3 regions of the Pantoea cypripedii genome follow, and region 2 is predicted to be linked to each of the others. Evidence: predicted binding sites of a transcription regulator. Region 2 holds the regulator's gene; each other region holds the start of a gene.

The links. The regulator sigma-54, encoded in region 2, starts transcription at its own class of promoters, with help from an activator protein. The targets are predictions, from matches to a motif close to GTTGGCACANNTTTCGCTNT.
Positions count from the first base shown of each region.
Region 1: glnA (glutamate--ammonia ligase) is a predicted target of sigma-54. The motif match lies at 2,577-2,596, and genes of this name have one in related genera.
Region 3: glnK (P-II family nitrogen regulator) is a predicted target of sigma-54. The motif match lies at 7,211-7,230, and genes of this name have one in related genera.

Region 1 covers NZ_MLJI01000001.1:4,376,221-4,386,013, forward strand. Annotated here, with positions in the region: gene yihX (glucose-1-phosphatase) at 1-259, opposite strand, end outside; gene typA (ribosome-dependent GTPase TypA) at 484-2,304, opposite strand; gene glnA (glutamate--ammonia ligase) at 2,743-4,152, shown strand; gene glnL (nitrogen regulation protein NR(II)) at 4,292-5,341, shown strand; gene glnG (nitrogen regulation protein NR(I)) at 5,349-6,758, shown strand; gene hemN (oxygen-independent coproporphyrinogen III oxidase) at 6,796-8,169, opposite strand; gene yihI (Der GTPase-activating protein YihI) at 8,406-8,924, opposite strand; gene yihA (ribosome biogenesis GTP-binding protein YihA/YsxC) at 9,546-9,793, shown strand, end outside.
Region 2 covers NZ_MLJI01000001.1:537,886-547,678, reverse strand. Annotated here, with positions in the region: gene HA50_RS02455 (calcium/sodium antiporter) at 102-1,082, shown strand; gene kdsD (arabinose-5-phosphate isomerase KdsD) at 1,100-2,080, shown strand; gene kdsC (3-deoxy-manno-octulosonate-8-phosphatase KdsC) at 2,094-2,660, shown strand; gene lptC (LPS export ABC transporter periplasmic protein LptC) at 2,657-3,235, shown strand; gene lptA (lipopolysaccharide ABC transporter substrate-binding protein LptA) at 3,204-3,758, shown strand; gene lptB (LPS export ABC transporter ATP-binding protein) at 3,764-4,489, shown strand; gene rpoN (RNA polymerase factor sigma-54) at 4,538-5,971, shown strand; gene hpf (ribosome hibernation promoting factor) at 5,993-6,280, shown strand; gene ptsN (PTS IIA-like nitrogen regulatory protein PtsN) at 6,454-6,936, shown strand; gene rapZ (RNase adapter RapZ) at 6,989-7,843, shown strand; gene npr (PTS phosphocarrier protein NPr) at 7,840-8,112, shown strand; gene mtgA (monofunctional biosynthetic peptidoglycan transglycosylase) at 8,118-8,840, opposite strand; gene arcB (aerobic respiration two-component sensor histidine kinase ArcB) at 9,727-9,793, opposite strand, start outside.
Region 3 covers NZ_MLJI01000001.1:1,075,429-1,085,221, reverse strand. Annotated here, with positions in the region: gene HA50_RS04880 (metal ABC transporter substrate-binding protein) at 1-57, opposite strand, end outside; gene HA50_RS04875 (metal ABC transporter permease) at 80-919, opposite strand; gene HA50_RS04870 (metal ABC transporter ATP-binding protein) at 916-1,572, opposite strand; gene HA50_RS04865 (hypothetical protein) at 1,924-2,277, shown strand; gene tomB (Hha toxicity modulator TomB) at 2,424-2,801, shown strand; gene HA50_RS04855 (HHA domain-containing protein) at 2,826-3,044, shown strand; RNA gene ffs (signal recognition particle sRNA small type) at 3,179-3,275, opposite strand; gene HA50_RS04845 (MGMT family protein) at 3,454-3,768, shown strand; gene HA50_RS04840 (YbaY family lipoprotein) at 3,803-4,360, opposite strand; gene tesB (acyl-CoA thioesterase II) at 4,566-5,429, shown strand; gene amtB (ammonium transporter AmtB) at 5,499-6,788, opposite strand; gene glnK (P-II family nitrogen regulator) at 6,820-7,158, opposite strand; gene HA50_RS04820 (SmdB family multidrug efflux ABC transporter permease/ATP-binding protein) at 7,417-9,192, opposite strand; gene HA50_RS04815 (SmdA family multidrug ABC transporter permease/ATP-binding protein) at 9,185-9,793, opposite strand, start outside.

The DNA.
Region 1 (9,793 bases), 3.8 Mb from region 2:
GGCGCACGTCAATAAACACCGCCTGCCAACCGGTGGTGAATTGTTCGTAACTGAGCGCAATATCCAGCTGGTCGCACAACCGGGCGGCGAAATGCTGATCGCTAATCTCCCCCCGTTCGTGTTGTTCAAAAGCTTCATCCATCCGAAAGCGGCTTTGTAGCATTGCCAGTGGAACGCGTCCCAGGTCACTCCAGACACCGAGCACACGGTTGAAATCAATATCAACAATCACATTGCCTAAATCAAAGATGTAGAGCATGACGCCTCCTTATATTCCCTGGATCATTCACTCTAGCGGCAAATAGGTAGGCTGAACAGGCAGGGGGGAGGTGAAATCCGCGATCTGGAAGCGGGCGCACCCTTCCACTTTGCAGGCCGGGTGCGGCTTACATTAAGAAATGGCCTCACGCGTTATCAGACAATTGCCCGATATTCAGGCAAAAAAAAGCCCCGCATTGCGGGGCTTCTTCTGTTCGTTTTCGCTTAGTCTTTGCTGCCGCGAGACGCACGCTTACGGTCGTTCTCGGTCAGGTGACGTTTACGAATACGTACTGATACCGGCGTCACTTCTACCAGTTCGTCGTCATCGATGAACTCGATAGCCTGCTCCAGTGTCATCTTGACTGGCGGAACCAGAGTGGTTGCTTCATCAGTACCTGACGCACGCATGTTGGTCAGTTTTTTACCGGTCAGGCAGTTTACAGTCAGGTCGTTAGAACGGCTGTGAATACCGATGATCTGACCTTCATAAACTTCCGCACCGTGACCCAGGAACAGCTTACCGCGATCCTGCAGACCGAACAGGGCGAAGGCTACCGCTTTACCCTGACCGTTGGAGATCAGTACGCCGTTCTGGCGCTGACCCACTTCACCCGGACGAACGTCGTCGTAGTGGCTGAAGGTGGAGTACAGCAGACCGGTACCTGAAGTCATGGTCATGAATTCGTTACGGAAGCCGATCAGACCACGGCTTGGGATCACGTAGTCAAGACGCACACGGCCTTTACCATCCGGGTCCATGTTTTTCATGTCGCCTTTACGCTCACCCATTGCCATCATCACAGAACCCTGATGGGTTTCTTCGATGTCCAGGGTCACGTTCTCGAACGGCTCCTGCTTACGGCCTTCGTGCTCACGGAAGATAACTTTCGGACGGGATACCGCCAGTTCGTAACCTTCACGACGCATGTTTTCGATCAGCACTGACAGGTGCAGCTCACCACGACCAGAAACGCGGAATGCATCAGCATCAGCAGTTTCTTCAACACGCAGTGCCACGTTGTGTACCAGTTCTTTGTTCAGACGCTCCAGAATCTGGCGCGAAGTCACGTACTTACCTTCTTTACCGCAGAACGGTGAGGTGTTTACGTTAAAGAACATGGTCACAGTCGGCTCATCCACGCTCAGGGCAGGCAGCGCTTCAACATTCTGCGGGTCACAAATGGTGTCAGAAATGTTCAGCTCACCCAGACCGGTGATCGCAATGATATCGCCAGCTTCAGCAACGGTGCTTTCGATACGTTCCAGACCGAGGTGGCCCAGCACTTTACCGACTTTACCGTTGCGGGTTTTGCCTTCGCTATCAATGATCGTAACCTGCTGGTTCGGCTTCACTTTACCGCGTTTGATGCGGCCGATACCGATAACACCCAGGTAGTTGTTGTAGTCCAGCTGAGAGATCTGCATCTGCAGCGGTGCTTCAACTTCAACCTGCGGCGGAGAAACACGGTCAACGATCGCCTGATACAGCGGGGTCATGTCGTCAGCCATGTCATTGTGGTCCAGACCCGCGATACCATTCAGCGCTGAAGCGTAAATGATCGGGAAGTCCAGCTGTTCGTCAGTCGCATCGAGGTTAACGAACAGGTCAAATACCTGATCCACCACCCAATCCGGACGCGCGCCAGGGCGGTCGACTTTGTTGATAACAACAATCGGCTTCAGGCCGTGGGCGAAGGCTTTTTTGGTTACGAAGCGAGTTTGCGGCATCGGGCCATCCATCGCATCAACAACCAGCAGCACCGAGTCCACCATGGACATTACGCGCTCAACTTCACCACCGAAGTCGGCGTGTCCCGGGGTATCAACGATGTTGATACGGTAATCATTCCATTTGATGGCGGTGTTTTTTGCGAGGATAGTAATTCCACGCTCTTTCTCCAAATCGTTGGAGTCCATCACACGCTCAGTCGCTTCGGTACGGGCGTCGAAAGTACCGGACTGTTGCAGCAGTTTATCAACCAGGGTGGTCTTACCATGGTCGACGTGCGCGATGATGGCGATGTTACGCAAATTTTCGGTCACAGCTTTGCCTCAGGCATTATAGAAATAACGCGGTATTGTACACGGATTAAGCGGAAGACTGAACATGATCACAGATTTCGCCTAAAGTTTCTTGAAGTGCTGGTTTTTAGCACCAATTGCGGTGCATTAATCTGCACTGCGATGGCGTTTTGCACCATTTAAGTGCTCAAATTCACCAGCAAAGCACCATTTAGGTGCATGCAATCCATCCTGGTGCAGCCGCCGACTCACTAAAGGGCGCACCACAGCACGATTTTACCTGTAATAAAAAAGTTGGCACAGAATTCGCTTTAGTATTTTCAAGCGAAAACGACAGTTGCACAACGGTTGAAGAGCTTGCCGAGATCTTTGGTTAGGAGATGTCAGAAGCCATGGCACATTCCAGGCAACGAAGTTCTCTCACCACGACGACAATGACAATTTCCAGGAGAGTTGAGTATGTCCGCTGAACACGTTCTCTCGATGATGAACGAGCACGAAGTTAAGTTTGTTGACCTGCGTTTTACCGATACCAAAGGTAAAGAACAGCACGTTACTATCCCTGCTCACCAGGTTAACGCTGACTTCTTCGAAGAAGGCAAAATGTTCGATGGCTCCTCCATCGGTGGCTGGAAAGGCATTAACGAATCAGACATGGTACTGATGCCGGACGCAACTACTGCTGTTCTGGATCCGTTCTTCGAAGACCCGACGCTGATCATCCGTTGTGACATCCTTGAGCCAGGCACCATGCAGGGCTACGATCGCGACCCGCGTTCAATTGCTAAGCGCGCTGAAGATTTCCTGCGCTCTTCTGGCATCGCTGATACCGTTCTGTTTGGACCTGAGCCGGAATTCTTCCTGTTCGATGACATCCGTTTCGGTTCTTCAACTTCTGGTTCACACGTTGCTATCGACGATATCGAAGCAGCATGGAACACCGGTAAAGAATACGAAGGCGGTAACAAAGGTCACCGTCCGGGTATCAAAGGTGGTTACTTCCCGGTTCCTCCGGTTGACTCAGCTCAGGACATCCGTTCTGCCATGTGTCTGACCATGGAGCAGATGGGTCTGGTGGTTGAAGCGCATCACCACGAAGTAGCAACTGCTGGTCAGAACGAAGTGGCTACCCGCTTCAACACCATGACCAAAAAAGCTGACGAAATTCAGATCTACAAATACGTTGTTCACAACGTTGCTCACGCTTACGGCAAAACCGCAACCTTCATGCCGAAGCCAATGTTTGGTGACAACGGTTCAGGTATGCACTGCCACATGTCTCTGTCTAAAGGCGGCGTGAACCTGTTCTCTGGCGACAAATACGGCGGCCTGTCTGAAACTGCTCTGTTCTACATCGGCGGTATCATCAAACACGCTAAAGCCATCAACGCCCTGGCTAACCCGACCACCAACTCTTATAAGCGTCTGGTCCCAGGCTACGAAGCACCGGTAATGCTGGCTTACTCTGCCCGTAACCGTTCTGCTTCAATCCGTATCCCGGTTGTTGCCAGCCCGAAAGCTCGTCGTATCGAAGCGCGCTTCCCGGACCCGGCTGCTAACCCGTACCTGGCATTCACCGCACTGCTGATGGCTGGCCTCGACGGCATCATCAACAAGATCCACCCTGGTGATGCGATGGACAAAAACCTGTATGACCTGCCGCCGGAAGAAGAAGCTGAGATTCCAAAAGTGGCTGGTTCACTGGAAGAAGCGCTGAACTGCCTGAACGAAGACCGCGAGTTCCTGACCCGTGGTGGCGTGTTCACTGACGACGCTATCGACGCTTACATCGAACTGCGTAAGTCTGAAAACGACCGCGTTCGCATGACTCCGCACCCGGTAGAGTTCGAGCTGTACTACAGCGTTTAAGTTTTCGAAGATTTTTTGTTGCCGTGGAAACTTTCAGCCCATCTCCGGATGGGCTTTTTTCTCCACGAATTCATCGTTCAAATGACGGGTTTTACCACCAAAGGCTATAATGCACTGAATTAGTGCAGAGGAACGCTGTATGGCAACTGGCACGCTGCCCGATGCGGGGCAGATTCTCAATTCCCTGATAAACAGTATTTTGCTGGTCGATAATGAACTGGTAATTCATTACGCCAACCCGGCAGCACAGCAATTACTGGCGCAAAGTTCACGGAAATTATTCGGCACGCCGTTACCTGAATTAACCGGCTATTTTTCGCTGAATATTGAGGTGATGCGCGAGAGTCTTGAGGCTGGCCAGGGCTTTACCGACAGCGAAGTGACCTTAGTGGTAGATGGCCGCGCGCATATTATGTCGCTCACGGCGCAACGTCTGCCCGATGGCTTAATTTTGCTGGAAATGGCGCCGATGGATAATCAGCGTCGTCTCAGCCAGGAACAAATTCAGCATGCTCAGCAGGTCGCCGCTCGCGATTTGGTACGCGGTCTGGCTCATGAAATTAAAAACCCGCTGGGAGGTTTACGTGGTGCTGCGCAGTTATTATCCCGCGCCCTGCCCGACCCTTCGCTGAATGAATATACCAAAGTCATTATTGAGCAGGCCGATCGTCTGAGAAATCTGGTCGATCGTTTGCTTGGCCCGCAGCAGCCCGGTTTACATGTCACTCAAAGTATTCATCAGGTGGCTGAGCGCGTGGTCAATCTGGTCTCGATGGAGTTGCCGGATAATGTTTCGCTGGTGCGTGATTACGACCCCAGCCTGCCGGAGCTGCCACACGACCCGGATCAAATTGAGCAGGTTCTGCTGAATGTAGTACGCAACGCGCTTCAGGCGTTGGGTGAAGAAGGCGGCACGATTATTATCCGCACCCGCACCGCGTTCCAGTTAACGCTGCACGGGGTACGATATCGCCTGGTGGCACGCATCGATATTGAAGATGACGGCCCAGGCATTCCGGCTCAACTGCAGGATACGCTGTTCTATCCGATGGTGAGTGGGCGTGAAGGCGGCACCGGTTTAGGTCTGTCGATTGCGCGCAGTCTGATCGATCAGCATTCAGGAAAAATAGAATTTAACAGTTGGCCTGGTCACACCGAATTCTCGGTTTACCTGCCTATTCGCCAGTGAGGTTTCTATGCAACGAGGGATAGTCTGGATCGTCGATGACGATAGCTCCATCCGCTGGGTGCTTGAACGTGCGCTCACTGGAGCCGGTTTGAGCTGTGCAACCTTTGACAGCGGCAACGAAGTGCTGGAAGCGCTCTCGACCAAAACCCCAGATGTTTTACTGTCAGATATTCGCATGCCGGGCATGGATGGGCTGGCGCTGCTGAAACAAATTAAACAGCGTCACCCGATGCTGCCGGTCATCATTATGACGGCGCACTCGGACCTGGATGCCGCCGTCAGCGCTTATCAGCAGGGAGCATTTGATTACCTGCCGAAGCCATTCGATATTGATGAAGCGGTTGCGTTGGTAGAGCGCGCCATCAGCCATTATCAGGAACAACAGCAGCCGCGCAATCAGCCGGTGAGCGGACCAACCACCGATATTATCGGTGAAGCCCCGGCCATGCAGGACGTGTTCCGCATTATTGGCCGTCTGTCGCGTTCCTCCATCAGCGTGCTGATCAACGGTGAGTCAGGTACCGGTAAAGAACTGGTGGCACATGCCCTGCATCGCCACAGCCCGCGCGCTAAAGCCCCCTTTATCGCGTTAAACATGGCGGCGATTCCGAAAGACCTGATTGAGTCCGAGCTGTTTGGCCATGAGAAAGGCGCATTTACTGGTGCCAATCAGATCCGTCAGGGACGTTTTGAGCAGGCCGATGGTGGCACGCTGTTCCTTGACGAGATTGGCGATATGCCGCTCGATGTGCAGACTCGTCTGCTGCGCGTGCTGGCCGATGGTCAGTTCTACCGGGTGGGTGGCTACGCGCCGGTGAAAGTGGACGTCCGCATCATTGCGGCAACCCATCAGAACCTGGAAATGCGGGTGCAGGAAGGCAAATTCCGTGAAGACCTGTTCCATCGTCTGAACGTGATTCGTGTACATCTGCCACCACTGCGTGAGCGTCGTGAAGACATTCCACGCCTGGCACGCTACTTCCTGCAAGTGGCGGCGCGTGAACTGGGTGTGGAAGCCAAGATCCTGCATCCTGAAACCGAGGCAGCGCTGACGCGTCTGCACTGGTCAGGCAACGTGCGTCAGCTGGAAAACACCTGTCGCTGGTTGACGGTGATGGCAGCAGGTCAGGAAGTGTTGATCCAGGATCTGCCCGCGGAGCTGTTTGAATCCAGCGCCCCGGAAAGTCCGGTGCAATCGCTGCCGGATAGCTGGGCCACGCTGCTGGCACAATGGGCGGACCGTGCGTTGCGTTCTGGTCATCAAAACCTGTTATCTGAAGCACAACCGGAGATGGAGCGTACCCTGCTCACCACCGCGTTGCGCCATACACAAGGCCATAAACAGGAAGCGGCACGTTTGCTGGGATGGGGGCGTAATACCCTGACCCGTAAACTGAAAGAACTGGGAATGGAATGACAGTGTGAAAAAGGGAGCATTTGCTCCCTTTGTTGTTTTATATCACGCGTGAAAACTGCTGCTGACGCGCCTTTTGCCGCAGATACACATCAAAGCACATGCAAATATTGCGGATCAGCAGGCGGCCAATGCCGGTAACCCGTAAACCGCCCTCATGCTGCTCCAGCAAGCCGTCTGCCACCAGCGGTGCCAGTAAGCCCAAATCCTCCGCAAAATAGCGCTTAAATACGATTGGCCATTGTGCCTCGATAGCTGCGAAGTCGAGTGCGAAGTTGCAAATCAGTGCCTTGATCACATCGCGACGCAGGCAATCATCTTCACTCAGGGTCAGACCGCGCCACAACGCATTGCCCTGTTCCTCAACGCTGGCGTACCAGGTATTGAGATCTTTATGATTCTGCGCGTAGCTGTCACCCAGCATGCTAATCGCCGACACACCCAGCCCCAGCAAATCCGTGTCACCCTGGGTGGTATAGCCCTGAAAATTGCGGTGCAACTCGCCTGCTCGCTGGGCCACCGCCAGTTCGTCATCGGGACGCGCAAAGTGGTCCATACCGATAAACTGATAACCTACGCCAGTCAGGGTCGCGATGGTCTGCTGTAAAATTTCCAGTTTTTGCGCTGCGCTGGGTAGTTCATCTTCTTTGATTTTGCGTTGTGCCGCGAACAGCGCGGGCAGATGCGCATAATTAAACACGCTAAGACGGTCGGGGTTGAGGGCAATGACACGTTGCAGAGTAAAGGCAAAGCTCTCTGGCGTTTGCAGCGGCAAACCGTAGATCAGATCGATGCTGACCGAGCGAAAACCCTGGTCACGCGCACGTTGTACCAACGCGAAGATCATCGCCTCATCCTGCACGCGATTGACCTTTTCCTGTACCGCTTTATTGAAATCCTGTACGCCCATGCTGAGACGATTGAAACCCAGCGAGCGCAGATGATCGATCATCTCCAGCTCAATTTCTCGCGGATCGACCTCGATCGACATCTCCACGTCATCAGCCAACGTAAAATGGCTGCGTAACAAGCCCACCAGCCGACTCACCTGCTGCTGATTAAGGAAGGTCGGCGTACCACCGCCCCAGTGCAGCTGGGTGACGCTACGGCCCGTAAACAGCGGCGCACGCTGTTTAATTTCCTGCTCCAGCACGTCAAGGTAGCGATCGGCTTTGTGCAGCTGACGCGTCACGATTTTATTGCAGCCACAGAAGTAGCACAGACGATGACAAAACGGGATATGAACATACAGTGAGAGCGGACGATCGGGATAGCGCGTCACCGCCTGCTGAAAATCGGCTTCGCCAAAATTTTCACTAAATTCCAGCGCGGTAGGATAGGAGGTATAGCGCGGACCGGCGTAATTGTACTTTTCAATCAGCCGCTGATCCCACTCAATCTGCTGCGATGACATGCTCACTCCTTACGGTGACGTCGTCTGAAGGCGGGCCGCGAAGCAGAAGAGTGAACAGGGTGACGCACAGAAACCCGATGTAAACGCGACTTCAGACGCGACAGGCGGCGTAGTTTAAACAATAAGCTGATTAGATAACATGCCAGCAGCAGCGCTAAAATTGATCCAGGCCAAAACATCGGTGAATACCTGTTTTGCGTGGCATGCGTGAAAACGCATGCCGATCAAAATGGAGCTTATTTGCCCTTCAGCAGGCGCATCATATCTTCTTCTGCCTGCTCATCATCGTCCGCATCATCATCAAGTGCGATGCCAAGCGTCTCCATCAGCTCATCAATGCGGTCCAGGGTTTCGTCCAGCCAGGCCTGCTCTTCACCACTCAGGGTCTCGCCATTTTCCAGACGATCCAGCAGTGTGTCGAGACGCTCATCATTTTCCAGCTTCGCCAGCTCTTCCTGCGGGGTAAGACGGACTTTTTCCGCTTTCGGCTTAGGTGCTGGCTTTTTCACAACAGATGTTTGCCCATCGGCCACTAAGGCTACCGGCTTCTTACTGCCAAGACGCGGATCCTGAGATTTTTTCGCCTGACCACTACCCGTGGTCTGTTTTTCCGGATTTCCACGGCTGCCAGCAGCATGACCGCGATGCTTTTTATCACGTTTGCGGTCGCGTGCTTCGGTATTCAAATCTTCACGCGATTTACGTTTCGCTTTAGCGGCGGGTTTGCCGCGTGTTGGTTGTGCAGGTTGCTTCATGGTGTTGGGTCTCGGCAATTTTTAATCAGTATATACCCGCCATATTACGGGCTGGTGTGGTGAGTGCGCTTTTCGCCTTCCCACCGCCCGAATGATTTAAGGTATAGAATTGCGGCGAAATCTAGCAGAAAGCAGACAAAGAAAAAAGGCGACAGCCTATGCTGTCGCCTTATTTCACACCTTCATATGAAGGAAACACGAAATAAATCCATTATGGCTCACAACGTCCCGGTTGCTCCCTCGCCAAATCGCTCCTGCGAAACTCCCTGTCCTTTTCCGATTTCTCCCTGAATCGCTTCCTGCCTGCTCCTCGTCACCCCCGACACTCCTGAGCACATCATCCTGATGGGTGCAGCCTTGCACTGACACCAAATGTAGACTACTCGGTAAAATGAACAAGTAAGACTCTTCTTTAATTTATAAAGGAAATGGTAGAGATATCAGTAATTCATTGAATTTAAAAATGAAAAAATCAGTCCCTGGAAAGGATAAACGGTAATAGCTGGCAGCACTAATCACACATCTCTTACAAAATGGCGCGTTAAGACGCCATCGGGCACTTTTGCGCCATAACAGGTATACTCTGCCCAATTGCCTGAATCACTTTGCCGGAGTTTTACTTTGTCTGCTTTGAATTATCACGTCACCCATTTCATCCTCAGTGCCCCGGATATTCGCCACTTACCCGCAGATAGCGGCATTGAAGTGGCTTTTGCTGGTCGCTCGAATGCAGGCAAATCCAGTGCGCTGAATACCCTCACCAATCAGAAAAGCCTGGCCCGTACCAGTAAAACGCCGGGGCGCACCCAGCTCATCAACCTGTTTGAGGTGACGGAGGGCAAACGTCTGGTGGACTTACCGGGCTACGG
Region 2 (9,793 bases):
TTTGCCTCTCAGACAGTCAAAATCAGCGCCTGTTTCAATGCGCTAAAGTTGATACCCGTCGGGCAAGGCGTGCCGACACATCTGGCCATCAAGGATTTTTCATGTTCGTAGCCACTGCCCTGCTGTTCATTGGATTGATTTTACTGGCTTACGGCGCTGACCGATTAGTATTCAGTGCCGCAATCCTCAGTCGATCCTTCGGCATACCCCCCTTAATCATCGGTATGACCGTGGTCAGCATCGGCACTTCGCTCCCTGAATTGATCGTTTCTTTTTCAGCGGCACAGCACGGACAGATGGATTTAGCCGTCGGCACCGCGCTGGGTTCGAACATCACCAATATTTTGTTAATCCTCGGCGGAGCGGCCCTGCTGCATCCGTTAACCGTCCATTCCAATCTGATTCGCCGCGAACTCCCGCTCATGCTGCTGGTCTCATTACTGAGCGGTATTATGTTGTTTGATAATTATCTCAGTCGCCTTGATGGCGTAGCCTTGCTGCTGATTGCGCTGGGTTATCTGCTGGTGGCGATCCGCATCGCACGCCGGGCCGAGCGTGAAAATAACGACACCTTGACGCGCGAACAATTGGCGGAGCTGCCGCGTGACGAGAGCGGCAACACCGTGGCCTTCCTGTGGCTCGCCGTTGCACTGCTGATCCTGCCAATGTCGACCCGCATGGTGATCGATAACGCGACCGTATTTGCCGATTACTTCGGCGTAAGCGAACTGGTGATGGGGTTGACGTTAATCGCCGTAGGCACCAGCCTGCCGGAACTGGCTACCGTCATCGCTGGCGCGATGAAAGGCGAGGACGATATCGCCATCGGCAACCTGATCGGTGCCAATATTTTTAATCTGGCCATTGTTCTGGGCCTGCCCGCGTTGATTCATCCGGGCAGCATTGATCCCCATGCTTTTGCCCGTGATTACTGGGTGATGTTGGGTGTCAGCGTGCTGTTCGCCCTGTTGTGCCTGCAACGCCGACGCCGAATTGGCCGGGCGGCAGGTGCCTTATTGTTAGCAGGATTTATCGTGTGGGTGTGCTGGCTGTGGCTTAGCCCCATGTTTATCACAGGTTAATAAAGGACAGACTGAGTATGTCACATCAGCAACCGGATTTTGACTTTCAACAGGCAGGCAGAGCGGTGCTGCGTATTGAGCGTGAAGGCCTGGAACAACTCGATCAATATATCAATGACGACTTCTCACGCGCCTGCAAAATGATTTTTGCCTGCCGGGGTAAAGTGGTGGTGATGGGGATGGGCAAGTCAGGGCATATTGGCAAAAAGATCGCCGCGACCTTCGCCAGCACCGGCACCCCCGCCTTCTTTGTGCATCCTGCAGAAGCCAGCCACGGTGATCTGGGGATGGTCAGTACCAACGATGTGGTGATTGCCATTTCGAACAGCGGTGAGTCAAACGAAATCCTCGCGCTGGTACCGGTGCTGAAACGCCAGAAAGTTCAGCTGATTTGCATCACCAGCCGTGCCGATAGCGCAATGGGCCGGGCCGCCGATGTCCATCTATGCGTGAAAGTGCCGCAGGAAGCCTGCCCACTCGGTCTGGCCCCCACCACCAGCACCACCGCCACGCTGGTGATGGGGGATGCGCTGGCGGTGGCGCTGCTGGAAGCGCGCGGCTTTACCCAGGAAGATTTTGCATTGTCCCATCCAGGTGGCGCATTGGGGCGTAAACTGTTACTGCATGTCAGTGACATCATGCACAGTGGCGACGAGATCCCTCATGTCACGCGTGATGCCTCATTGCGTGATGCTTTGCTGGAAATTACGCGGAAAAATCTCGGTCTGACGGTGATCGTCGATGATCTGATGAAAATTGAAGGTATCTTCACCGACGGTGACTTACGCCGGGTGTTTGATATGGGTATCGATTTCCAGTCAGCCCGCATTCAGGATGTGATGACCCGAGGGGGTATCCGCGTACGCCCCAACCTGCTGGCGGTGGATGCCCTTAACCTGATGCAAAACAAAAACATCACTGCATTGCTGGTGGCCGATGACGATCGCCTGCTCGGTGTGGTACATATGCATGACATGCTGCGCGCCGGTGTGGTCTGAACAGGAAAAGAACATGAGTGTTGAAACACCCGCAGTGGAAACCTGCTATGGTCCGGTGAGCGCAGAGGTGATGGCGCGTGCAGCGCAAATCCGCCTGCTGATTTGTGACGTTGATGGTGTGATGTCAGATGGCCTGATTTACATGGGCAACAGCGGCGAAGAATTGAAAGCCTTTAACGTACGCGATGGATATGGCATTCGTTGCCTGCTGACCTCAGGCATCGAAGTGGCTATTATTACCGGCCGCAATGCCAGACTGATGGAAGATCGCTGCAAAACCCTCGGCATTACGCATCTTTACCAGGGACAATCGGATAAGCTTTTGGCCTGGCGCGAACTCCTGGATAAACTGTCATTATCTGCCGAACAGGTTGCGTATATCGGTGATGACCTGATCGACTGGCCGGTCATGGCGCGAGTCGGTCTCAGTGTCGCCGTTGCCGATGCGCACCCGATTCTGCTGCCGCGCGCGCATTACGTCACCCGCATTGCCGGTGGCCGCGGTGCAGTACGTGAACTTTGCGATCTGATCTTAATGGCGCAGAATAAATTTGAGGATGCCAAAGGGCAATCAGTATGAGTAAAAGCAGGCGTTGGATAACGCTGATTCTGGCCTTAATCGCTCTGGTGCTGATCGGCTGGAATCTTACCAACCAGGATGAGAGCAAAACACCGGTTGCCACCAACGATCAGGAGCCGACCTATACCAGCTCGACTTCTCACACCGTGGTATACAATCCCGATGGTGCGCTGGCCTATAAGCTGATTTCGGATAAAGTTACCTACTTTGATGCCGATCAACTGAGCTGGTTCGAAAATCCGGTGATGACCACCTATGACGTGAACAAAATTCCAACCTGGTCTGTTCGTTCGGATAAGGCAAAGCTCACCAAAGATCGTATGCTTTATCTATACGGCCACGTTGAAGTAAACACCCTGACGCAGGATTCCGAGTTACAGCGCATCAAAACGGATAATGCGGTAGTCAATCTGGTTACCCAGGATGTCACTTCAGACGATCAGGTCACCCTTTATGGCCGCAGTTTTAACTCTACTGGCATGAAGATGCGCGGCAACTTACGGACAAAAAATGCCGAGTTGATTGAAAAGGTCAAATCCTCCTATGAAATCCAAAATGAACAAAAACAGCCTTAAGTTACTGTTGGTCAGCGCTCTGTTAGCCACCAGTCTGCCCGCTCTGGCATTAACAGGAGACTCGGACAAACCCGTCAATATCGTTTCAGAAAACCAGGCGCTGGATCTGCAAGGCAATGTCGCCACCTTCACCGGCAATGTGATCGTGACCCAGGGATCGATCAAAATCACCGCAGACAAAGTGGTGGTGACGCGTCCGGGCGGCGATAGCAAAAAAACCATCGTTGATGCATGGGGCAACCCCGCCACTTTCTATCAAATGCAGGACAGCGGTAAGCCGGTACAAGGCCATGCTGCCAAGCTGCACTACGAACTGGCCAATGACTTTGTTGAGCTGACCGGTAACGCTTACATTGAGCAGCTGGATAGCAATATCAAAGGTGATCGCATCACCTATCTGGTGAAAGAACAGAAAATGCAGGCCTTCAGTCAGGGCCAGAGCAAACGCGTGACCACCGTACTGGTGCCGTCGCAGTTGCAGGACAAAAACGGTTCATCCCAGAGCCAAAAGAAGAGTAACTAATTTCTATGGCCACACTGATCGCTGAAAACCTGGCGAAAGCCTATAAAGGCCGCCGCGTGGTAGAAGACGTTAGCCTGCAGGTGAAATCCGGCGAAATCGTCGGCCTGCTGGGTCCCAACGGGGCCGGTAAAACCACCACCTTCTACATGGTGGTGGGTATTGTGCCGCGTGATGCCGGTCGCATCATCATTGATGATGAAGACATCAGTCTCCTGCCACTGCATGCGCGCGCGCGCCGTGGCATTGGTTATCTGCCGCAGGAAGCATCGATTTTCCGTCGCCTGAGCGTTTACGACAACCTGATGGCGGTATTGCAGGTTCGTGATGATCTTAGCGAAGAACAGCGCCAGGACCGTGCCAATGAATTAATGGAAGAGTTCCACATTGAGCATCTGCGTGACAGCATGGGTCAGGCACTTTCCGGTGGTGAACGCCGCCGCGTGGAGATTGCCCGTGCGCTGGCCGCCAACCCTAAATTCATCCTTTTGGATGAACCATTTGCGGGTGTCGACCCCATTTCCGTTATTGATATCAAGAAGATCATTGAGCATCTGCGCGATAGCGGACTAGGCGTGTTGATCACCGACCACAACGTGCGCGAAACCCTTGCCGTTTGTGAACGCGCTTACATCGTCAGCCAGGGGCATTTGATTGCCCACGGCACCCCCGATGAAATACTTGCAGATGAGCAGGTTAAGCGTGTTTATTTGGGCGAAGAGTTCAGACTCTGATAAGGTGTCGTAACCTCCGACGTTTGCTTAGGAAATTCAATCCGGATTATGAAGCAAGGTTTGCAACTCAGGCTCAGCCAACAGCTGGCGATGACACCCCAGTTGCAGCAAGCAATCCGCTTGCTGCAACTCTCTACGCTTGAACTCCAGCAGGAATTACAACTGGCGCTGGAAAGCAATCCATTGCTTGAACAATCAGATCTCCATGAAGAAGTAGACACACGCGAATATCAGGAGAGCGAAGCGCTCGACACGCGCGAGGCACTTGAACAGAAGGATATGCCGGAAGAGTTGCCGCTCGACGCCACCTGGGATGAGATCTACACCGCCGGTACGCCTTCAGGCACCGGGACCGATTATCAGGATGATGAATTGCCGGTGTACCAGGGAGAGACGACGCAGTCATTGCAGGACTACCTGATGTGGCAGGTCGAACTGACGCCCTTCACCGATACTGACCGTGCCATTGCGACCTCGATTGTGGATGCGATTGACGATACCGGCTACCTCACCGTGACGTTGCAGGATATCTGCGACAGTATTGGCGATGAGGAGCTGACGCTAGACGAAGTGGAGGCGGTACTGAAACGCGTGCAGCGTTTCGACCCGGTCGGTGTCGGTGCACGCGATTTACGTGATTGTTTGCTGGTCCAGCTTTCACAATATGCCAGCGATATACCGATGCTGGCCGAAGCGCGCCTCATCGTTAGCGAACATCTCGACCTGCTGGCCAATCATGATTTTCGCAGTCTGATGCGTGTCACGCGTCTGAAAGAAGATGTGCTGAAAGACGCCATGCTGCTGATTCAATCGCTCGATCCGCGTCCGGGCCAGTCGGTGAATACCAGCGAACCGGAATATGTCATTCCTGATGTGCTGGTACGCAAAACTGGCACGCGCTGGACGGTTGAACTGAATGCTGACAGCGTGCCGCGTCTGAAAATCAACCAGCATTATGCTGCGATGGGCGGAGCTGCGCGTAACGACAGCGATAGCCAGTTTATCCGCAGCAACTTACAGGAAGCCCGATGGCTGATTAAGAGCCTGGAGAGCCGTAACGACACGCTGCTGAAAGTGACACGTTGTATTGTCGAGCAGCAGCAGGCGTTCTTTGAGCAGGGCGAGGAGTATATGCGCCCCATGGTGCTGGCGGATATCGCCTCAGCCGTGGATATGCATGAATCCACCATTTCGCGCGTCACCACGCAGAAGTATTTACATAGCCCGCGTGGCATCTTTGAACTGAAATATTTTTTCTCCAGCCATGTGAACACCGAAGGCGGTGGCGAAGCCTCTTCCACGGCGATACGTGCGCTGGTGAAAAAATTGATCTCTGCGGAAAACCCCGCAAAACCCTTGAGCGACAGCAAACTGACCTCCATGTTATCTGAACAGGGCATCATGGTGGCCCGCCGTACGGTTGCTAAGTATCGCGAGTCTTTGTCCATCCCGCCCTCGAACCAGCGTAAACAGCTGGTTTGAATGTATTGAGAAGGAAGACCTATGCAGATAAACCTTACCGGACTGAATGTAGAGATTACCGAACCGCTGCGCGAATTTGTAAATAGCAAATTTGCCAAACTGGAACACTATTTTGATCGTATCAATCAGGTCTATATTGTTCTGAAAGTGGAGAAGGTAACGCAGATTGCTGATGCAACCTTGCATGTGAACGGCGGGGAGTTGCACGCGACATCGGAAGCGGAAGATATGTACGCGGCCATTGACGGATTGATCGACAAGCTTTCCCGTCAGTTGACTAAACATAAAGACAAACTGAAAAAACACTAACCTTCACGCTTGCAGAGTGCCGACCGGTTCGGCACTCAGAGCACAGAATGGGGCGGGCTGACCGCCCCGTTTTGTCATCTGCGCAAGCGCCAACAGGAGAGCCTGCATTTTCCCCGTTAACGGGTTAAAGTGGGTGATCCTCGCGGCTATGTGAACTCGCAAGTGAAACGATGATGAACAACGATCTGACACTGGAATTGAGCTCGGTCCTCACGCTGGACTGCACCCGCAGCGGCGTACACTGCCAGAGTAAAAAACGTGCGCTGGAAATTATCAGCGAGCTGGCAGCTAAGCAGCTCAATCTGCCTCACCAGACGCTTTTCGAAGCAATCCTCACCCGTGAACGCATGGGCAGTACCGGTATTGGCAATGGCATTGCTATTCCGCATGGCAAGCTGGAGGAAGACACCCTGCGCGCCGTAGGTGTGTTTATCAGCCTCGATCAGCCGATCGCTTTTGACGCGGTCGACAATCAGCCAGTAGACCTGCTGTTTGCGCTGCTGGTGCCAGCGGACCAGTGCAAAACCCATCTGCATACGCTATCGCTGGTGGCAAAACGCCTGGCAGATAAAACCGTCTGTCGTCGTCTGCGCGCGGCGCAGAGCGATGAAGAACTCTATGCCATTATCACAGAAGCGCAGGACGACCATCCTTAAGCGACAGACACTTTTACCGGCCAGGGTGCCGGTTTAAAACGGGAGAAATGTGATGGTGCTGATGATCGTTAGCGGTCGGTCAGGCTCAGGAAAATCAGTCGCGTTACGTGCGCTTGAGGACATGGGGTTTTACTGTGTCGATAACCTGCCAGTGGTGCTGTTGCCCGAACTGGCAAATACGTTAACCGAACGCAATATCTCGGCCGCCGTCAGTATTGACGTGCGGAACATGCCTGAATCGCCGGAGATTTTTGAAACTGCCCTCAATAATCTGCCAGAGTCCTTTGCGCCGCAGCTTTTGTTTCTCGACGCCGATCGCAACACGCTGATTCGTCGCTACAGCGATACCCGCCGCCTGCATCCGCTTTCCAGTAAAAACCTGTCACTGGAGAGCGCCATTGATGAGGAGAGCGATCTGCTGGAGCCGCTGCGCTCACGCGCCGATCTGATTATCGATACCTCAGAGATGTCAGTGCATGAGCTGGCAGAAATGCTGCGTACCCGTCTGCTCGGTAAACGCGAACGTGAACTGACCATGGTGTTTGAATCCTTTGGCTTCAAACATGGCATTCCAATCGATGCCGATTATGTCTTTGATGTGCGTTTTCTGCCTAACCCGCACTGGGATCCGAAACTGCGTCCGATGACCGGCCTCGATCGTCCAGTGGCGGCGTTTCTCGATCGACATACCGAAGTACATAACTTTATCTACCAGACGCGCAGCTACCTTGAGTTGTGGCTACCGATGCTGGAAACCAATAACCGCAGTTATCTCACCGTCGCCATTGGTTGTACCGGGGGTAAGCACCGTTCGGTGTACATTGCTGAACAGCTGGCCGATTACTTCCGCTCACGTGGTAAAAATGTGCAGTCCCGTCATCGCACCCTGGAAAAACGCAAATCATGACCGTGAAGCAGACCGTTGAGATTCGTAACAAGCTGGGGATGCATGCCCGCCCGGCCATGAAACTGTTTGAGCTGGTGCAGAGTTTCGACGCTGAAGTACTACTACGCAATGAAGCCGGAACGGAAGCCGAAGCCAGCAGCGTCATCGCGCTGCTGATGCTGGACTCCGCCAAAGGGGGCCATATTGAGATCGAAGCCAGCGGACCGGAAGAGACTCAGGCACTGGCTGCGGTGATCGAGTTATTTGAAGCGGGTTTCGACGAAGATTAATCGCCTCAGTGCAACTTGTAGCGATTCAGGAAACCTTCCCCACCCAGCTGGCGCATCTGCCTCATGATCCATTGCTGGCGCTGACGAATATAGCCTGAAGGCGCATCGGCGCGGAAACGGATCGGATTCGGCAGTACCGCCGCCAGCAGGGCCGCTTCCGACATCGTCAGACGGCTGGCGGGTTTGTGGAAATAACGTTGCGACGCCTCCTCCACACCGAATACCCCATTGCCCAATTCCGCGATATTCAGATAGACCGTCAGAATCCGGCGCTTGGTCCATACGGTTTCAATACCCACCGTTAGCCCGGCTTCCAGACCTTTTCGCACCCAGCTACGTCCATCCCACAGGAACAGATTTTTTGCGGTCTGCTGTGAAAGCGTTGACGCACCGCGCATGCGTTCATCCCCTTCGTTATCGAGCACCGACTGGATCGCTTGCACATCAAATCCCCAGTGGACCGGGAATTTCTGGTCTTCAGAAGCAATCACCGCCAGCGCCATCCACGGGGAGATCTGATCCATACTGACCCAATCGGAATGCGCCACGTAATCAAAATTGCCGCTCAACCAGGCCCCGACCTGTCGTTGCACCATCACCGCGGAGAAAGGTACCGGCAAAAAAGAAAACAACAAAATTGCCGCCAGCCAAATACCCAACCAGGCGAGCAGGAATTTTGCCATTATCACTTTAATACGTTGCCGAAGTTTCCCTTTATTCTTACTCATCAAATTTACTCTTACCTGTTCCCTGTATTAATCAATCACTCCGGTCACGATAACACTCAGCGACACCCGGGTGCTAAAAATTACTCAGTGACCAGTTGATTAAACAAACAAAGTCATTACCTGCGCAACCATCGTTCCTTTAATAGAGCCAAATACATCAATCACTTCCGCTATTAAGGAATCGGTTCCATGTTCAAACTCTCATCGGAAGAGTTCGTTATGGACAATTAACCGAATGTGATACGAGTCACATCAAATGATTCACCATACTTAACATTAGGCCTTCTCAGCGTTTGACCATGTTCATTGATTAACGAAAGCATTATGAAAAAAATGTGTAATTTCGCAGCAGATACTCTGTGACTTCCACCATTTGTGGTAAAGCATTTTGTATGACATTTGGTTTACATACATGGCTAAAACCATAAACCGGAACTTTCTGTCGACGGTTTCCAAAACGTTTTGGATAACCCAACCACTCCTTCCATATTCGTACCATTTTTCAGTTGGTTAACCTGAAAAAAAGCAAAATTTTTGCTACCAGCTGACTTTCGCTGCGCTTGTCGGGTTTTTCTGCCACTTCAGCACGTTAAGACCACAGCAAAAATAGAACATTTGGTCAAAAATAACACAATGAGGCAAAGAAATTGATTCCTTGCTTGACTGTGTCATCAAATTAATGTTTTCTGTATTTAAACGCTGCTCAACATCACACAATTTAATGAATCTTGTCACAACTGATGACGAATTTGCTAAGGTGTTTTGGAAGCGTTAACCAATACCACGCTGTTGCTCAGGATAGACCTCAAATAATAGCAGCAGCGACAATTTCCCTGGTGTTGGCGCAGTATTCGCGCACCCCAGTTTCGACTGGGGTCATTTTTTTCTAAGGTTTGTTACTTTCCCGCGCAGCTACCCACTCACGTAATACGTTAACGTCGTGTCGCCATTCC
Region 3 (9,793 bases), 540 kb from region 2:
CGCCAGCGGGCTGATCAACATGGCACCCAACGCCAGGCTAATCGGTAACTTCTTCATACATATCCCCTTATTGGTTTCGTTATCGGCGGCGCAGTAAACCGCCACATGGTCCTGTCAAAATAGAAAGTAAAAAGAGTCCGGCGGCACTCAGCACCACTGCCGGTCCGGCTGGCAGCGAGTAGTGCCACGATAAAATCAGGCCGATCAGAGCGGCAATGACTGCCAGCAACATGGCGATGGCCAGCATGCAGGCGAGATGACGGCTCCAGAAACGGGCGCTGGCGGCAGGCAGCATCATTAATCCCACGGACATCAGCGTGCCCAGCACCTGGAATCCCGCCACCAGATTGAGTACCACCAGGGTGAGAAAAATGCCGTGTACTAACGGCGCACTCCACTTGCCCTGTGCACGCAGGAAATCGGGGTCAAAAGCATCGATGACTAAAGGGCGATAGATCAGGGCCAGCATCAGCAGGGTAAATGCAGCGATGCCCCCCACCAGCATGATGGCGGCGTTGTCCACTGCCAGCAGCGATCCAAACAGCACATGCAGCAGATCGACGCTGGAACCGCGCAGGGAAACCAGGGTGACACCCAGCGCCAGAGAACCAAGATAGAAACCGGCAAAGCTGGCATCTTCTTTCAACGGGGTGTAGCGACTGACCGCGCCGGAGAGCAATGCCACCGCCAGACCGGCGATCAAACCGCCGATCCCCATCGCCACCAGCGATAGCCCGGAAATGAGATAACCGATAGCCGCACCTGGCAGCACGGCGTGAGAAAGCGCGTCACCAATCAGGCTCATACGGCGCAGCGACAGGAAAACGCCCAGCGGCGTGGCACTCAGCGCCAGCGCCACACAGGCCACCAGCGCACGACGCATAAAGCCGAACTCAATAAAAGGTTGCAGCAGGGTCACGATGCCACCCTCCGCAACAACGGCGCATGGGCGGATTCGGGTTCATCGAGCGACAGCACATCCTGAAAATAACGTGCCACCAGCGGGCGATCGTGCAACACCACCAGCAACGTGGTGCCCGCCTGCTGCTGCTGTTCGAGGATCGACATCAGCAAGGTTACCGTCTGGCTGTCGATACCATTAAAAGGTTCATCCAGCAGCCACAGCTTGCTGCGTTGCAGCATCAGGCGCGCAAACAGTACCCGCTGCAACTGGCCGCCGGACAAGGTGGCAGGCTGGGCATCGGCGAAATCTCGCATCTGTACCGCATCCAGCGCCGCATCAATTTCTTTGCGTAAAGCACGGTTAATCGCACCGAACCAACCACAGCGTGGCCAGCATCCCATCGCCACCAGTTCATAAGCGGTGATCGGAAAACGCGTCTCCAGCTCGGTACGTTGTGGTAGCCAGCCGAGTTCTTTACGGGAAACCGCAAGATCGCAACGGCCTGCTATCGGGGCCAGCAAACCGGCGATAGTTTTTAATAAGGTGGATTTGCCGCTGCCGTTTGCGCCAATCAGCGCCGTCATACTGCCAGCAGGCAACTCGCCATTAATAGTCGGCGTAACGGTTTGTCCCTGATAACCGGCTTGCAGATGGTGAAACTGCATCATTTCTGCATACCCCAAACAATCGCCATCCCCAGCAGGGCCACCAGCAACAGGGCCACCAGCAAGCGTCCGCCCAGAGACAGAAGTAATCCACTATGATTCATACGACACAACCAAAATGTTATAACATAACAAATACACTATCAGATTATGCCTCAGGCTGCCGCGCAGGAAAGTGTTTCAAAAGTTAACCAGCACCGCCAACCGAAGGAGTCGCTGCGCGGCTTACATCCTTTTCGTCACCAACAGGTGCTGGAATCCATCACAACAATAGCTATTTCTGCTTAAGGCGTGCTTGCAATATCTGCATGAAACCCCAATGATATAAACATCATCTTTTTTACCGGATTAACGATGCAGGCCATTATTCATTGTGATATTGCTGAAGGTGAGGATGACTGCACTAAGTTGCAGGCAATAATTCAGGGGAATATTCTCAAAATAGCGGAAGCACTTGCAGGTGATTTGCAATGGTATTCACAAAATGCGCGATTAGTTCCCGAGAGTTTTCGCATTATATCCATTAGTCCTGGTCCTAATAATCGATTTAAAATGCTTTACGATTTCATGTGGAATTTATTTAGTCCCTGTCAGGATTTAAATGAAACCTTTACACGCCAGGAAGATGTTCTGTTTCATATCGTCCCCGGTGCGCTGGTGTTTGAAGTGATCGACAATACACGCCCTTCTCCTGCCGATGAATTGTAATATTTGGTAATGGAGGTGAGCAAAACTAATGATTGTGGATTATATTTAAGGAGTCGCTGAATTCATTTTATTCGTGATCGCTTCCAGGTAGCTTTTCCTAATCTCGCCGCGCTGCGGTAACTGTGCTAGCTATGGAGGGGAAAAAGATGGACGAATACTCACCGAAACGGCATGATATTGCCCAGCTTAAATTCCTGTGTGAGAACCTGTTTGACGAAAGTATGGCAACATTAACTGACAGTCATCATGGCTGGGTTAATGATCCAACTTCGGAAAGCAATTTACAGCTCAACGATTTGATTGAGCATATCGCGTCTTTCACGATGAATTACAAAATTAAGCATGTTGAAGATGAAGCACTGATAACGCAAATCGATGAATATCTTGACGATACCTTTATGTTGTTTAGCAGCTACGGAATCAATACTCAGGATCTTCAACGTTGGCAACGTTCAGCCCGACGCCTATTTAACCTGTTTGCCGAAGAGTGCGCTTTTCTACAGCAACCCAGCCATTCCTTTTAGCATCAGAGTGAGAACGACTTATTTATGAGCAACCAAGCCTTAACCAAAACCGATTATTTGATGCGACTGCGCCGCTGTCGCTCAATCGACACCCTTGAGCGGGTGATTGAGAAAAACAAGTATGAATTGTCCGATGACGAGTTAGCGGTATTCTATTCTGCTGCCGATCACCGCCTTGCAGAGCTGACGATGAATAAGCTCTACGATAAAGTGCCCGGTTCTGTCTGGAAGTTTGTCCGCTAAGTTTTCCCCTTCTCATCTACGGCCTGCCATAGCAACCGAATTTCAGGGATTGACCATGCCACTGGCAAAGGAGTGCCAGCATCACGCTATGGGTTGAATTATGGGGATTTTTCGGAAGACAGAAATGGTGGAGGCCCTGCCAGCTACATCCCGGCACACGCGTCGCCTGCTGCGGCTGCTTCCTTCCGGACCTGACCGAGTTCACAAGTTAGCATTGCGGGAGAACCAACAGGGCCCCCATTGACAAGCCCTCATTACGAGAGCGCTGGCATTATCAGGTAAGCCCCCGGCAATTGCAAGCAAACCCCGGATGACCGTTGGTTTCTTGAACAGCTATGCCTCCGGATGCTGCTTCATTCACCACGCTCATGCTAAAGTCTGGCCTTTACAGTGACTCAGGGTTGCCTCGATGAGCGAGCACGATAGCTTTCCACAGCGCGTATGGCAGATTATCGCCGCCATCCCGCCGGGTAAAGTGATGACTTATGGCGATGTCGCCCGCTTAGCAGGTTCGCCGCGTGCGGCACGTCAGGTGGGCGGCGTATTGAAACGTTTGCCGCCGGGTAGCCAGCTCCCCTGGCATCGCGTCCTTAACCGTCATGGTCGTATTTCGCTCCAGGGTGATGATTTGTTTCGCCAGCGTGACGCGCTGGAGGCCGAAGGTATTGAAGTGAGTGACGCCGGGGAAATCGAACTGGCGCGTTATCGCTGGGATCAGAATTGAATGAGCGGCTTTATCCTTAAAGCCGCTTTCGATGCTACATACTGGTTGGCGCAGGTACCGAAGAAGACGGCGTGATCTGCGTCGGTGAGGTCGAAGGTACGGTGGTCGCCGCACCTGGCTGCGTCGGCATCGCCATATTGGTGGTCGGTACCAGCAGCAGTTCCGCCTTCGTGCCCCCCTGATTAATCACAGGTTTCACGGTATCGGTGATAAACGCCAGTCTGCCATCGATGGCAATTGCCGCGCTTAACAAAATGCGTGCGTTCGGCTGGATGTCAGCCGGATTAAACGGCAGAACAAACTGGAACGGTGCCTGTTTGCCCTCGGTGCGTACCACATGCTGTGCCAGCACTCGGGATGGCGCATCGGATATCGAAGCATCCGACAGCGTTACCGTCAGGACTGCATCGGGTGGCAGTGCAATGCGCTGGCGAATATAAATGGTCCCACTCACATTCGGCTGCGCAATGGCCGCCTGCTGTCCTGCGACGCTTGCACCTAAGGTCGGTGTTGCTACCGGCTTGCTGTGGTCCGCGCACCCTGCGACCGCCACGGCCAGCGTCATACCGCTAATAATTTGCCAGAGTTTCATCGATGTCGTCTCCTTATGAACACTATGATTATCGGTGGTAAAAATAATGTGCAGCTTTTCAACCGCCGAATGTCATTAATTCTGGCACAAAAATCCGCGTTGCGCCTGAGACTGGTCTTAGATCGCTGAAACCACGGCAAAAAGATTGACGACAACTGGTCGGATCTTTCAAACTTGCCCGACCGGTATCACTGAGGAATCCGTTATGAGCCAGGCCCTGCACAACCTGCTTAATTTATTGAATCTGGAAAAACTGGAAGAGGGATTATTTCGCGGCCAGAGCGAAGACCTCGGCCTGCGACAGGTGTTTGGTGGCCAGGTCGTTGGTCAGGCCCTGTATGCGGCGAAACAGACAGTGCCGGAAGCACGTATCATTCATTCGTTTCACAGCTACTTCCTGCGCCCGGGCGATAGCCAGAAAGCCATCATCTATGATGTCGAAACCCTGCGTGATGGTAAGAGCTTCAGCGCACGCCGCGTCAGTGCGGTGCAAAATGGCCAGCCGATCTTCTATATGACGGCCTCATTTCAGGCTCCGGAAAGCGGTTTTGAGCATCAGAACGTGATGCCGCAGGTGCCGCCTCCGGATAACCTGCCATCGGAGCAAGATCTGGCACATAAGCTGGCAGCACATCTGCCCGGTAAGCTGCGGGAAAAATTCCTTGCCGAACGGCCACTGGATATTCGCCCGGTACAAATCCACAACCCGCTTAAAGGGCGCGTCGATGAGCCGGTACGCCAGGTATGGGTTCGCGCCAACGGGCAGTTGCCGCAGGACCGCCGGATTCATCAATACCTGCTCGGCTACGCTTCTGACCTCAATTTCCTGCCCGTCGCGTTGCAACCGCACGGCAAAGGTTTTCTCGAAGCGGATATGCAGGTAGCGACTATCGACCACTCGATGTGGTTCCACCGCCCATTCGATCTGTCGGAATGGCTGCTGTATAGCGTTGTCAGCACCTCGGCTTCGGGTGCGCGTGGCTTTGTACGCGGAGAATTCTTTACTCAGGATGGCCGGCTCGTGGCAACCACGGTGCAGGAAGGCGTGATGCGCCAGCGAGACGCATAAAAAAAGGGGCGATTTCTCGCCCCTTCTGCTTTTTATTATTTTAGCGCACTGCTCTTCTTAGCCTGGCTCTTACTGGTTGTAAGCGTTTTCGCCATGGCTGTTAACATCCAGACCTTCGCGTTCCTGATCTTCCGGAACACGCAGGCCAACAATCATATCGGCCAGTTTGAAGCCAATGAAGGCAACCACACCGGACCAGACGATGGTCACGCCAACGCTGAACAGCTGAATCCAAACCTGATGACCCATAGTCACGCCTTCGGCATAACCCACGCCACCCAGTGAAGAGGAAGCGAACACACCCGTCAGGATACAACCTACGATGCCACACACGCCGTGCACACCGAACACGTCACACGGGTCATCAACACGCAGCCATTTCTTCAGGGTAGTGACACCCCACAGGCCTGCGAGACCACCCACCAGACCGATAATCAGCGCACCGCCGACACCGACATAACCACACGCCGGGGTGATAGCAACCAGACCCGCGATGAAGCCTGAAGACGCACCCAGCAGAGAAGGCTTACCACGCAGCGCCCACTCACCGAAGGTCCATGACAGTACCGCACCCGCAGTGGCAATCACGGTGTTCAGGAACGCCAGGGCAGCGATTTCGTTCGCAGCAGAAGCAGAACCGGCGTTGAAACCGAACCAGCCCACATACAGGATCGCAGTACCGGTGAAGACCATCGGCAGGTTGTGCGGTTTGAATGCTTCTTTACCGAAGCCAGCACGTTTGCCCACCAGGTAAGCACCCACCAGACCAGCCACCGCGGCGTTAATATGCACCACAGTACCGCCTGCGAAGTCCAGCGCGCCATCGGTCGCCAGCAAGCCACCAGCCCAGACCATGTGCGCAATCGGCAGATAAGCCAGAGTCAGCCACACCGCAACGAAAATCAGCACCGCAGAGAAACGAATACGCTCAGCGATAGAACCGACAATCAGGCCCACGGTGATACAGGCGAAGGAAGCCTGGAACGCAACGTGGATGTACTGATAGAAGGTACCCATCAGCGCTTTCAGTTCGATGTTTTTCAGCATCGCCCACTGGAAGCTACCGAAGAAGGCGTTACCTTCGCTGAAGGCCAGTGAGTAACCGTAAATCATCCACAACACGCAGACCAGGGAGAAGGTTACCGCTACCTGAGTCAGCATTGACAACACGTTTTTACCGCGAATCAAACCGCCGTAAAACAGGGCAATACCAGGAATTGACATGAACAGCACCAGCGCGGTGCAGATCATCATAAACGCGTTATCGGCTTTATCCGCAACGGCAGGTGCTGCCGCCATGGCCAGAGACGGTAACAGCGCCAGGCTGGTCAGGCCCAACTTCGTCATCATTTTATTCATTTCTTTCCATCCCATCACAATCAAGGCCCAGTTACAGTGCTGCTTCGTCGGTCTCGCCAGTACGAATACGGATAACGCGCTGCAGTTCCGCGACGAAAATTTTACCGTCGCCAATTTTGCCGGTGTAAGCGGCTTTACTGATGACATCGACCACTTCATCCAGCTGATCATCAGCAATGGCGATATCAATTTTTACTTTTGGCAGGAAGTTCACGCTGTACTCGGCACCGCGATAAAGCTCTGCGTGACCTTTCTGGCGACCGAAACCCTTCACTTCGGTAACTGTCAGTCCCTGAATGCCAATAGAGGATAAGGCTTCACGCACGTCCTCCAGCTTAAATGGTTTGATTACCACGGTAACCAGCTTCATACGATCCCCTCCAGGTATTTAATGAGTAAGTCTTACCGGACACGCAGGGATATAAGCAAAGGGTGTGCCATAAATAAAAAAACCGCAGAGTCAGCGGATTAGCCGCGTGGCAGCACGCTTCGTTCTGTGATGGACAACACAAATGCAACAAGGAAAGGAAGAAAGGAGTGGAATATTTGCACTTCTTTGGTGCGGACAGCCTCAAAGAAGTGCATTTGTACAGAATAATCCGATAATGGCGCTCAAAAAAGGTGCAAGTCACCCTTCAATAGGTAAGGGAATGCCCGCCGCGAGTTCATCACCCGCCTGTTGCAGCTGATACATTTGCCAGTAACGGCCCTGCTGCGCCAGCAATTCGCTGTGCGTGCCTCGCTCGGCAACCTGACCACGGTGCAACACGAGGATCTGATCCGCTTCGGTAATGGTCGAAAGGCGATGCGCAATCACCACCAGTGTGCTGTGCTGGCGCAACGCGCGCAGCGCATGCTGGATGGCCTGTTCGGTGCCGGAATCGATATTGGCGGTGGCTTCATCGAGAATCAGAATCTGCGGCAGCGACACCAATACCCGCGCCAGTGCCAGCAACTGCTTCTGCCCGACTGACAGATTATTGCCCTGCTCGCCCAGCCGGGTATGGATGCCATCCGGCATCGAGCGTACCAGTGGCGCAAGTTGCACCGTTTCCAGCGCTTGCCATACCGCGTCTTCCGGGATATCGCGGCCAAGGCGGACATTGGCAAGCAGGGTATCGGCCAGCACCACCGGGTCCTGCTGCACCATGGCCACACCCTGGCGCAACGCCTGATGCGTCAGTTGTGGCAACGGCCGACCATCCAGTTCGATACTGCCGCGCGTGACCGGATAGTAGCCCATCAGCAGATTCGCCAGCGTGCTTTTGCCGCTGCCGGTGTGGCCCACCAGCGCGACAAAGCCACGCGCAGGCACATCCAGATCGATCCGGCTCAGCACATCACGATCGGCACGGTAAGCAAAACTGACATCACGCAACGCAATACGCCCGGACGCCAGCGGACGGTTGTCCGCGCCATAATTCTGCTGGACCGCATCCATCAGCTCAAAAATACGTTCGCCAGAGACCACTGCCTGTTGCAGCATGGATTGCTGCGTGGTGAGTTCAATCAAGGGTTCATTCAGACGCCCGAGATAGGTAATAAACGCATACAGCACACCAACTTCAAACACACCGGGCGTGGCAAAACTGAACAGCATCAGCAGGCCGCACAAAATCAGTGCAGAGAACAAACTCAGCAGCGGACGCAGCAGGAAACCATCAAGTCGCAGCGTCTCCATGCGTGCCAGATAGTGGTAGCGGCTGGCCTCCCCCATGCGTTCGCCAAAACGCGCCTGCTGGCGAAATTGCTGGATGACGCTCATGCCGTTAATCACTTCATTGAAGCCATTATTGATATCCGCCAGATAACTGCGTACCCGACGCGCAATGGGCGTGCTGTAACGCTGGTAAATCAGCATCACCACCAGAACCAGCGGGAAAATGGCAATCGCCACCAGCGCCATACGCCAGTCGAGAGCAAACATCGCCACCAGCATGGCACCAATCAATGCGGCACTGCGCAACACCGTTGCCACGACCGTGACATAAAGATCGCGGATGACCTCGGTATCGTTAGTGACGCGCGAGATAATCTGCCCCACCGGCTGGGTATCAAAGGCGCTGAGTGGCTGGCGCAACGCGGCATTCATCACATCAGAACGTAATTGCTGTACCACACCAATCGCGGCGCGGTTAAACAGCAATGCCTGAAAATAATGCAGCCCCGCAGCCAGCAGTTGCAGCAGAATAAAACCCACCACCAGCCCGGCGACAATTCCCCACGGCATCTGATGTTTCGCCACCAGATGATCGATAAAATAACTGACCAGCACTGGTCCGGTCACTTCGGCCACCGCTGCCAGCCACAGCATCCCCACCGCCAGCCATAATGATTTGCGCCAGGGTTTACCGTATGCAAGTAAACGTTTTAGCGTGGGCCACAGGCGTACAGATTTAGCCACGACTCGCTCCTTCGGTGATCTCATCCTCGTCCAGCGCCGCTTCCAGTTGCTGGTAACGGTACATATCGCGATACCAGCCGTTTTGTGCCGCCAGCTCATCGTGATCGCCCCGCTGCGCCACCATGCCCTGCTGCAACACCAGAATCTCGCTGGCTTCCGTCAGAGCCGACAGACGATGGGCGCTGATAATAAGAGTTCGCCCCTGGCCCCACTGTCGCAGGTTGTGCAGGATATCGTGTTCGGTGCGCCCATCCACGGCGGACAGCGCATCATCCAGAATCAGGATCTCGGCATTCAGCAACAGCGCACGCGCGATGGCAATCCTCTGCTTCTGTCCCCCCGACAACATGACACCACGTTCACCCACTTCGGTCTCATAACCCTGCGGTAAGCGCAGGATATCCTCGTGGACACAGGCCATTTTCGCCACGCGTTCAATCTCCTGCTGGCTGGCATTAGGTCGCCCCAGCGCGAGGTTATTGGCTACGGTGTCGGAGAACAGGAAAGGCGTCTGGCTGACCACCGCCAGGCGACTGCGCCAGCTATCAATACGCAGCTGCGGCAGCGGTGTGTTGTGATAGCGAATGTCGCCCTGCTCAAG